2 regions of the Actinoplanes sp. NPDC048796 genome follow, and region 2 is predicted to be linked to the other one. Evidence: riboswitches for the same ligand, from Rfam matches in the RefSeq annotation. Region 2 holds a riboswitch; the other holds the start of a gene.
What was found. A riboswitch is a leader RNA that binds a small molecule or an ion and turns the genes downstream of it on or off. The one in region 2 is predicted to bind glycine.
Positions count from the first base shown of each region.

Region 1: another riboswitch for glycine. It lies ahead of gcvP (aminomethyl-transferring glycine dehydrogenase); the one in region 2 lies ahead of AB0C26_RS40685 (serine dehydratase beta chain).

Region 1 covers NZ_JBEZGO010000004.1:352,088-356,857, reverse strand. The annotation lists gene gcvP (aminomethyl-transferring glycine dehydrogenase) at 1-1,915, opposite strand, end outside; glycine riboswitch at 1,987-2,082, opposite strand; gene mgrA (L-glyceraldehyde 3-phosphate reductase) at 2,135-3,130, shown strand; gene AB0C26_RS20235 (DNA polymerase beta superfamily protein) at 3,130-3,786, shown strand; gene AB0C26_RS20230 (DNA polymerase beta superfamily protein) at 3,783-4,535, shown strand; gene AB0C26_RS20225 (hypothetical protein) at 4,655-4,770, shown strand, end outside.
Region 2 covers NZ_JBEZGO010000018.1:48,568-53,337, reverse strand. The annotation lists partial or broken gene AB0C26_RS40690 (M14 family metallopeptidase) at 1-910, shown strand, start outside; glycine riboswitch at 1,664-1,756, shown strand; partial or broken gene AB0C26_RS40685 (serine dehydratase beta chain) at 1,892-2,191, shown strand; partial or broken gene AB0C26_RS40680 (L-serine ammonia-lyase) at 2,408-3,439, shown strand; gene AB0C26_RS40675 (alpha/beta fold hydrolase) at 3,440-4,684, opposite strand; gene AB0C26_RS40670 (NYN domain-containing protein) at 4,755-4,770, shown strand, end outside.

The DNA of each region.
Region 1 (4,770 bases), on a different contig from region 2:
CGTACACACCATGGGTCGAGGGGTAGGTGACCATGATCGCGGCCAGGTTCGCGGCGTGCGCCGCGATCTTGGCGTGCAGGTCGGACATGTCCACGTTGCCGTTCTCGTCGCAGGCGACGACCACGACCTTCATGCCGGCCATGACCGCGCTGGCCGCGTTCGTGCCGTGCGCGCTCGACGGGATCAGGCACACGGTGCGGTGCTCCTCGCCCCGCGAACGGTGGTAGCCGCGGATCGCCAGCAGACCGGCCAGCTCACCCTGCGAACCCGCGTTCGGCTGCACGCTCACCGCGTCGTACCCGGTGATCTCGGCCAGCCAGCCCTCCAGCGACGACACCAGGTGCTCGTAGCCGGCCGTCCGCGACGCCGGGGCGTACGGGTGGATGTTGGCGAACTCGGGCCAGGTCACCGGCTCCATCTCGGTGGTGGCGTTGAGCTTCATCGTGCACGACCCCAGCGGGATCATGCCCCGGTCCAGCGCGTAGTCCCGGTCCGACAGCTTGCGCAGGTACCGCAGCATGCTCGTCTCGGAGTGGTGCGATCCGAAGACCGGGTGGGTCAGGAATTCGGTGGTACGCCCGAGCGGCTTCGCGCCGCACGACGCCGGCGCGGAGGCCGGCACGCCGAAGGCGGTCAACACCGTGGCGACGTGCGCCGCCGTGGTCGTCTCGTCGCAGGCCACCGACACGTGGTCGGCGTCGACCAGCCGCAGGTCGACACCCTCGGCCGCGGCGGCCTCGACGATCGCGGCGGCCCGGCCCGGCACCACGGCGGTCACCGTGTCGAAGAACGCGTCGCTGGTCACCGAGATGCCGGCCGCGGTCAGGCTGCCGGCCACGGTCAGCGCGTGATCATGCACCCGCTTGGCGATGGCCTTCAGACCGGCCGGGCCGTGGTACACCGCGTACATGCTCGCCATGACCGCCAGCAGCACCTGCGCGGTGCAAATGTTGCTGGTCGCCTTCTCCCGGCGGATGTGCTGCTCACGGGTCTGCAACGCCAGCCGGTAAGCCGGGGCGCCGTCCGCGTCCTTCGACACACCGACCAGCCGGCCCGGCAGCGACCGCTCGAGCCCGGCCCGCACCGCGAGGTAGCCGGCGTGCGGGCCACCGAAGCCCAGCGGAACACCGAACCGCTGCGTGGTGCCGGCCGCGATGTCGGCGCCGATCTCCCCCGGCGCCCGCAGCAGCGTCAGCGCGAGAAGGTCGGCCGCCACCGTGACCAGCGCGCCCGCGGCGTGCGCCTGCTCGATCAGGGCGGCGTGATCCCGCACCGCACCCGAAGCACCCGGGTATTGCAGGTGAAGCCCGAAATACCCGTCCGGCAACGACGCGCCACCGTCAAGATCAACGAGCTCGATGACGATGCCGAGCGGCTCCGCCCGGGTCCGCAGAACGGACAGCGTCTGCGGCAGGGTGTCGGCGTCGACGACGTACACCGGAGACTTGGACTTCGAAGCCCGCCGGGCCAACGTCATCGCCTCGGCCACGGCGGTGCCCTCGTCCAGCATCGACGCGTTCGCGGTGGTCAGCCCGGTCAGATCGGTGACCATCGTCTGAAAGTTCAGCAGAGCCTCGAGCCGGCCCTGACTGATCTCCGGTTGATACGGCGTGTACGCCGTGTACCAGGCCGGGTTCTCCAGCACGTTCCGCTTGATCACCGCCGGGGTGTGCGTGCCGTAGTACCCCAACCCGATCATCGAGGTCGTCACCGTGTTCCGCGACGCGATCGCCCGCAACTCGGCGATCGTCTCCTCCTCGGAGGCGGCGGCCGGCAGATCGAGCGTGCCGTGCCAGCGGATCACCTCGGGGATCGCGGCGTCCATCAGGGCGTCCAACGACGCGTACCCGATGTTCTTGAGCATATGGGTCTGCTCGTCCTGGTCCGGGCCGATGTGCCGGGATGCGAACGTCATGACGGCTCCTACAGAGAGGTCGACAAGGCGGCCTCCCCCTCTGTCACGTCCACCAGCACGCTTCAGAGTCGCCTGCCCATGCGGTCCTTTTGCCTGAGAGGTTCCGGGGAGGATTTGCCCCTTCGGCGCCACCGACTAACCCTGGTGATCTCTCCCGCATGGCTAGGTACCAAACTACCAGTGGATAAAGCACAGCCAGGAAACCGGAAGGGTAGGACTGTGACCTACACCCCCGCGGAAGACCGCTACGACACCATGACCTACCGGCGTACGGGCCGCAGCGGACTCAAGCTCCCCGTGATCTCGCTCGGCCTCTGGCACAACTTCGGCGACGAGCGCCCCTGGCAGCGTCAGCGCGACATCGTCCGCCGCGCCTTCGACCTCGGCGTCACCCACTTCGACCTGGCCAACAACTACGGCCCGCCGGCCGGCAGCGCCGAATCGAACTTCGGCCGCATCCTCGGCACCGACCTCAAGGCGCACCGGGACGAGATCGTCGTCTCCACCAAAGCCGGCTACTACATGTGGCCCGGCCCCTACGGCGAGTGGGGAAGCCGCAAATACCTGGTCAGCAGCCTCGACCAGTCCCTGCAGCGCCTCGGCCTCGACTACGTCGACATCTTCTACCACCACCGGCCCGACCCGGACACCCCGCTCGAGGAGACGATGGGCGCCCTCGACGCCATCGTCCGCGCCGGCAAGGCCCAGTACGTCGGCCTCTCCAACTACAAGTCCGCCGAGACCGCCGAAGCCGCCCGCATCCTGCGCGAACTCGGCACCCCGCTGCTGATCCACCAGCCGTCGTACTCGATCCTCAACCGCTGGATCGAGAAGGACAACCTGCTCGACACCCTCGAGACGGCCGGCGCCGGCGCCATCGCCTACAGCCCCCTGCAGCAGGGCCTGCTCACCGACCGCTACCTCGGCGGCATCCCCGACGACAGCCGCGTGCGCACCAGCAACTTCCTCAACGAGAGCGACCTGGACAAGGACACCCTCGCCCGCATCCACGCCCTCAACGACATCGCCCGCCGGCGCGGCCAGTCCCTGGCCCAGATGGCCCTGGCCTGGGCCCTGCGCGATGAGCGCATGACCAGCCTCATCATCGGCGCCAGCAGCGTCCAGCAGCTCGAGAACAACGTCGCCGCCATCACCAACCTCCCGCTCAGCGACGAGGAGATCGGCGAGATCGACGGCACGGTCCTCGACCTGTAATGACCACCATCCTCGGAGTCGTGGTCGGCTCCCGCGCGTACGGCCTCGCCGGCCCGCGGTCCGACCACGACCGCCGCGGCGTCTACGCCGCACCCACCCGCCTGTTCTGGCACCTCGACAAGCCACCCACCCACCGCGACGGCCCCCGCGAGGAAGAGTTCTCCTGGGAGATCGAGCGCTTCTGCACGCTCGCCCTGCAGGCCAACCCGACGGTGCTCGAAGTGCTCTGGTCACCCCTGATCGAAACCGTCACCCCCGACGGCGAGGACCTGCTGTCGGTACGGCAGGCGTTCCTGTCACGCCGGGTCGCCGACACGTACGGGTCGTACGCCCGCGACCAGCTCACCCGCGTCGCCGCCCGCCGCGACCGCACCGGCCAGACCAACCACAAACAGGCCATGCACATGATCCGCCTGCTCATGGCGGGCGCCCACGTCCTGCGCACCGGCGACATCCTGCTCGACGTCAGCCCCTTCCGCGATCAACTGCTCGCGATCAAACGGGGCGACGTCGCGTGGCCGTCGGTGACCGGCTGGGCCGCCGAACTCCAGCAGGATCTCGCCGCCGCGGCCTCGGAAACCACGTTGCCCTCCGAGCCGGATCGCACCACCATCGACCAGTTGCTCGTCCGCGTACGGGAAAGAGGCCTCCGATGACCATCGAGGTACCGGACTGGTCGGCCGAGATCGTCGCCACCCTCCCCCACCAGGTGATCTTCGCGACGGTCAGCGGCGCCCACCTTTACGGCTTCGCCTCCGTCGACTCCGACCTCGACCTGCGCGCCGCCCACCTGCTCCCCGCGGCCGAGGTGGTGGGCCTGCGCACCGGCCCCGAAACCCTGCAGAGCGGCGGCTACCGCGACGGCGTCGAACTCGACGTGGTCAGCCACGACCTGCTCAAGTTCGCCCGCCTGCTCAACAGCCGCAACGGCTACGTCCTCGAACAGCTGCTCTCCCCGCTGATCGTCACGACGACGCCGTTGCACGCGGCCCTGACGGAACTGGCCCCGAGCTTCGTCACAAGCAACCACGCCCACCACTATCTGGGTTTCGCCGCCACCCAGGAACGGCTTTTCGCCAAGACCGGCGACCTGAAACCGGCGCTGTATCTGCTGCGGGTCCTGCTCACCGGACAGCATCTGATGCGCACGGGCACACTCGAAACCGACCTGAATGTGCTCGGGAACGGCCTGGATTACGTACGGGATCTGATCGCCCTCAAGCGCGACGCGGAGCACGGACCATTCCCCACGGCTTTGACGTCGCGATTGCTGAAGGACGCCGCCGCCCTGCGGGACGCCCTGGAAGCGGCCCGGGACAGTTCCGCATTGCCGGCCACCCCGCCGGCTTCGGCGGTTTCCGCATTGCACGAGCTCGTGGTGAACGCACGCCTCGCGACCGTTTGAGTTCGGTGGCCGGCGAAGCCGTCGTATTTGTTCGAGGTGCGGCTTGCCGCACTGCCGCTAAAGCATCCTAGGAATCTAGGAATTACGTTTCGGAGGCGGGGTCGGTTTACGCTGATCGCATGAGCGCCACCCTTGCCCCCGTCCATCTGGCCCGGCCCCACCGGCCGGTCCTCGTGGCCGGCACCCTCGGCGAGTTGCGCGGGCCCACCGCCGGCCTGGTCGAGTTGCCGCTGCG
Region 2 (4,770 bases):
CGCCTATCCGGCGATCGCCAGCAAGCGGGTCATCGGCAAGTCGTACGAGAACCGCGACATCGTGGCCGTGAAGATCTCCGACAACGTCGGTACGGACGAGGCGGAACCGGAGGTCCTGTACGACGCCAACCATCACGCCCGCGAGCACCTGACCGTGGAGATGGCGGTCTACCTGCTGAAACTGTTCACGTCGTTGTACGCCTCGGACACCCGCATCCGCAACATCGTGAACTCGCGCGAGATCTGGATCGTGCCCTCGGTCAACCCGGACGGCGCCGAATACGACATCGCGACCGGCAGCTACCGCTCGTGGCGCAAGAACCGCCAGCCCAACAGCGGCTCGTCGGCGGTCGGCACCGACCCCAACCGCAACTACGGCTACAAGTGGGGCTGCTGCGGCGGTTCCTCGGGTACGCCGTCGTCGCTGACGTACCGGGGCCCGTCGGCCTTCTCGACCCCGGAGACCAGGGCGATCCGCGACTTCGTGAACAGCCGAGTGGTGGGCGGCCGCCAGCAGATCCGCGCGGCGATGGACTTCCACACGTACTCGGAACTGGTCCTCTGGCCCTTCGGCCACACCACGGCCAACACGACGACAGGCATGACGGCCGACGACAACAACACGTTCGCGACGTTCGGCCGCCAGATGGCGGCGACCAACCGCTACACGCCCGAACAGTCGAGCGACCTCTACGTCACGGACGGCGACCTGCTGGACTGGCTGTGGGGAACCCACAAGATCTTCGCCTACACCTTCGAGATGTACCCGACCAGCGCCTCCGCCGGCGGCTTCTACCCGCCGGCCAGCGTCATCACCCGGGAGACGACCCGCAACAGGGAGGCGGCCCTGCTCCTGGCCGAGGTCGCCGACTGCCCCTACAAGGTGATCGGCAAGCAGTCCACCTATTGCACCACCGCCTGACCGAGGTCCCGTTTGTCCCGCGCGGCCGGCCCGATCCCCGATCGAGCCGGCCGCCATGTCTTCCGTCCCGCGCCGCCGTCTCCCGTTCCGCCTTCCGCTCCACGCCGCCGTCTCCCGTTCCGGCTTCTGCTCCGCGCCGCCTTCTTCCGTTTCGCGTTGCGCCCTTCTGCCCGACGCCTTCGCTCTGCCGCTGGCCCATCCCTTCCGCTGGCCCATCCGTCGCTGCCGCGGGTCCGGGTTACCCGCCAGAAGCCTGATCCGAAGTGACCCAGGTTCCTAGGATGCCCTCCGGCGTGTGCGCCCGAGCGCATCCCGGGGACGCTCACGAAGCGGCGAACTGCTGCCTGCGGGGCAGGGATGGGGCGGAGGGGCAGGGGCCCGAGCAGCTGGCGGCGGCCCTCGAGCCGAGGGCAGCGGGCGACGGCCTTCAAGCGGACGGCGGCTTTCGAGCACAGGGTGGCGGGCGACGGCCTTCAAACACGCGGCGCCTTCGAGCACAGGGTGGCGAGGCGGGCGGCGGTGCTGAGCAAAGGCGGGGCGCTCGATCGGTGGATGCTGGCGGAAGTGGCATGACCCGAGTCGGGCCGCTTGGCTGGGCTGATTGCGCCATCAGTGCTCGGCTGGTGCGGCGGATGTCGTAGGCGGTGGCTGCTGAGAGCCCGGGTGGCGTTCAGCTGGGCGTTCTTGACCCTTGGTGAGCGGGGCGGATAGCTTTGGGGGACACAACCGAACATCGCTGTTCGAACCGCTGCGGGAGAGTTCCCGCGCTGGCGGGGCGCCGAAGGAGCAACTTCTCCCTCAGAATCTCTCAGGCCCCGGTACCGCGGCGGTCAGGCGACTCTGGAAAGTCAGGACGCGGCCGGCGTTCTGCGCCCACGGTGCAAGCCGTCCCGTTCGCGGGCGGTGAAGCTCTCAGGCACCCATGACAGAGCGGGGGAGGCCGACCTCGATGAGGAGCCTCACGCCGTCATGGCTGTCTCTGTGTTCGACCTCTTCTCCGTGGGCATCGGGCCGTCCAGCTCGCACACGGTGGGCCCGATGCGCGCGGCCCGCATGTTCGCGCTGCGGCTGGCCGCCAGTGGGCTGATCGGGCGGACCGCCCTCGTGCGGGCGGAGCTGTTCGGCTCGCTCGGTGCTACCGGGCACGGGCACGGCACGCCCAAGGCGGTGCTGCTCGGCCTCGAAGGCGAGACGCCCGAGGCGGTCGACGTGGCGAGCGCCGACGCTCGGGCCGCGCACATCCACGCCACGGGCCGGCTCCTGCTCCTGAGCGCCGCCAACAGCGAGGCTGCCAACAGCGCGGCTGCCAACAGCGCGGCTGCCAACAGCGCGGCTGCCAACAGCGCGGCTGCCAACAGCGCGGCTGCCAACAGCGCGGCTGCCAACAGCGCGGCCAAAAGCGGCGCGGCCGGAAGCGGCGCGGCTGCGAACGGCGCGGCGGGAAGCGGCGCGGCGGGAAGCGGGGATGGTGGCGGGTGTGAAGTTGCGGTTGAGGTGGTTTTGCATCGGCGGCGGGCGTTGGCGGGGCATCCGAACGGGATGACGTTCACTGCCCTGGATGGCGATGGGGCGGAGCTGTTCGCCAAGACGTACTTCTCGGTGGGTGGTGGCTTTGTCATCGACGAGGCCAGCGGTGGGGTGCGGGCCGATGACACCGCTCTGCCCTATGCGTTCGCCAGCGGGGGTGAGTTGCTCGCGCTCGTGCGGGAGACCGGGTGGTCGATCTCGCGGCTGATGATGGCCAACGAGACGGTGTGGCGGCCGGAGGCTGAGGTCCGTGCGGGGCTGCTCGGTATCTGGGCTGTCATGCGCGAATGTGTGGACGCCGGGCTCGGCGCTGAGGGGATTCTGCCGGGTGGGCTCAAGGTGCGCCGGCGGGCGGCGGCGACCGCGCGGCAGCTGAGGGCGGCGGGGCGGCCGGCCGAGCATGCGATGGAGTGGCTTACGGCGTACGCCATGGCGGTCAATGAGGAGAACGCGGCCGGTGGGCGTGTGGTGACCGCTCCCACCAACGGGGCGGCGGGGATCATTCCGGCGGTTCTGCGGTACTACCTCGACTTTGTGCCGGGCGCCGACGAGGACGGCGTCGTGCGGTTCCTGTTGGCGGCCGGGGCCGTGGGGATGCTGTTCAAGGAGAACGCCTCCATCTCGGGGGCCGAGGTGGGCTGCCAGGGGGAGGTCGGGTCGGCCTGTGCGATGGCGGCGGCGGGGCTGACCGAGGTGCTGGGTGGCACGCCGGAGCAGGTGGAGAACGCGGCCGAGATCGGCATGGAGCACAACCTGGGGCTGACCTGTGATCCGGTGGGTGGGCTGGTGCAGATTCCGTGCATCGAGCGCAACGGGATGGCCGCGGTCAAGGCGGTCACCGCGGCGCGGATGGCGCTGCGGGGTGATGGGCGGCACCACGTCTCCCTCGACAAGGTCATCAAGACCATGAAGGAGACGGGGGCCGACATGAAGATCAAGTACAAGGAGACGGCGCGGGGTGGGCTGGCCGTCAACGTGATCGAGTGCTGATCAGTAGTCGTTGACGTTCACGGTGACGCGGTGCCGGTCGGAGGGCCAGGCGGGCAGGATCGTCGACTCCCAGCCGCCGCCGCGATGGGCCACCACCACCGAGACGGCCGAACCTGACGGGATGTAGACGTCCATGCCGGTCAGGAACGTCTGGGCGAAGATGTCGGGCAGGGGTGCGCTCAGGTCGGTGACGCGGTCGCTGTTCTTGTCGAAGGCGAAGACGCCGATGACCCGCTTCGACCGTGGGGCGTTGGCCTCGTTGAGGATCTGCCGGCCGTTGATGTAGAGCTTGTCGGCCGACGCCCACCACTCCTTCTGCCGGTTGAGGGTCAGGGCGGTGTGCGCGGGCGAGGTTTCGATGAGGGCGCCGACGCCTTCACCGGGACGGCCGGCCAGCAGCCGTACGAAGGAGTCGGAGCGCAGGAACGGCTGGAAGTAGAAGTGGTGGTCGGGTGTGCCGGGGCGGACCAGGGTGAACTCGTACCGGGCGAGGGGTGCGAGCGGCACCGGCCCGAACGAGCCGTCGTCGGCGACCGTGACCGTTCGCTTCAGGGAGCGGCCGAGGGTGACGTCGTAGATCCGCACGGTGCCGCCGGAGCCGACGTTGCTGGGGAAGATCACGGCGCGGCCGGAGACCTGGGCGACGGGCGTCGGGGTCAGGGCGGTGGTACGGGGTTGGGCGCCGCGCAGGAACGAGTAGACCGCCCGGAACGACTCCGCCGACGAGACGGTCTGCGTGTGGGACTGATCCGGCAGGGACACGTTGCGGGCGCCGGTGATCGTGCGGGCGGGGTCGCCCTCGCCCCAGATGGCGAGGGTGTCGACGCCGCCGGGTGGGGCCGCGGCCGTACGGCCGTCGAGGTTGACGTAGTGCGCGACGCGCGCGGCGCGGGCCGGTGAGGAGTTCAGATAGCCCTGGGAGACGAACGTGCCGAGCGAGTGGGCGATGAGGTCGACCCGGTCGGCGCCGGTGTCGGCGAGCAGGCGGCTGATCCGGGCGTCGAGTCCGGTGTAGACCGAGGGCAGGATCGTGGCGATGTTGGGGGAGTCGTACTCGTGGGCTTCGATGACCGCGATGGGGTAGCCGTTGGCGGCGAGCCGCTTGGCCTGGGTCTCGAACTGGGCGGCGGAGCCGGCGCTGCCGTGCACGAAGACGATCGGTCGGAACGGTGTCGAGGCGTACGCGGGAAGGCTTGGAAGAAGTGCGGCGGTCAGCAGGGTGAGCAGGAGCAGTAGTCGGCGCACGATCACACTCCATTGACGTCGGTGATTACTGCACGAAGGGTGCAACTATAAACCGACTAGGCTGAGCGGCGTGGATCAAGAAGAGC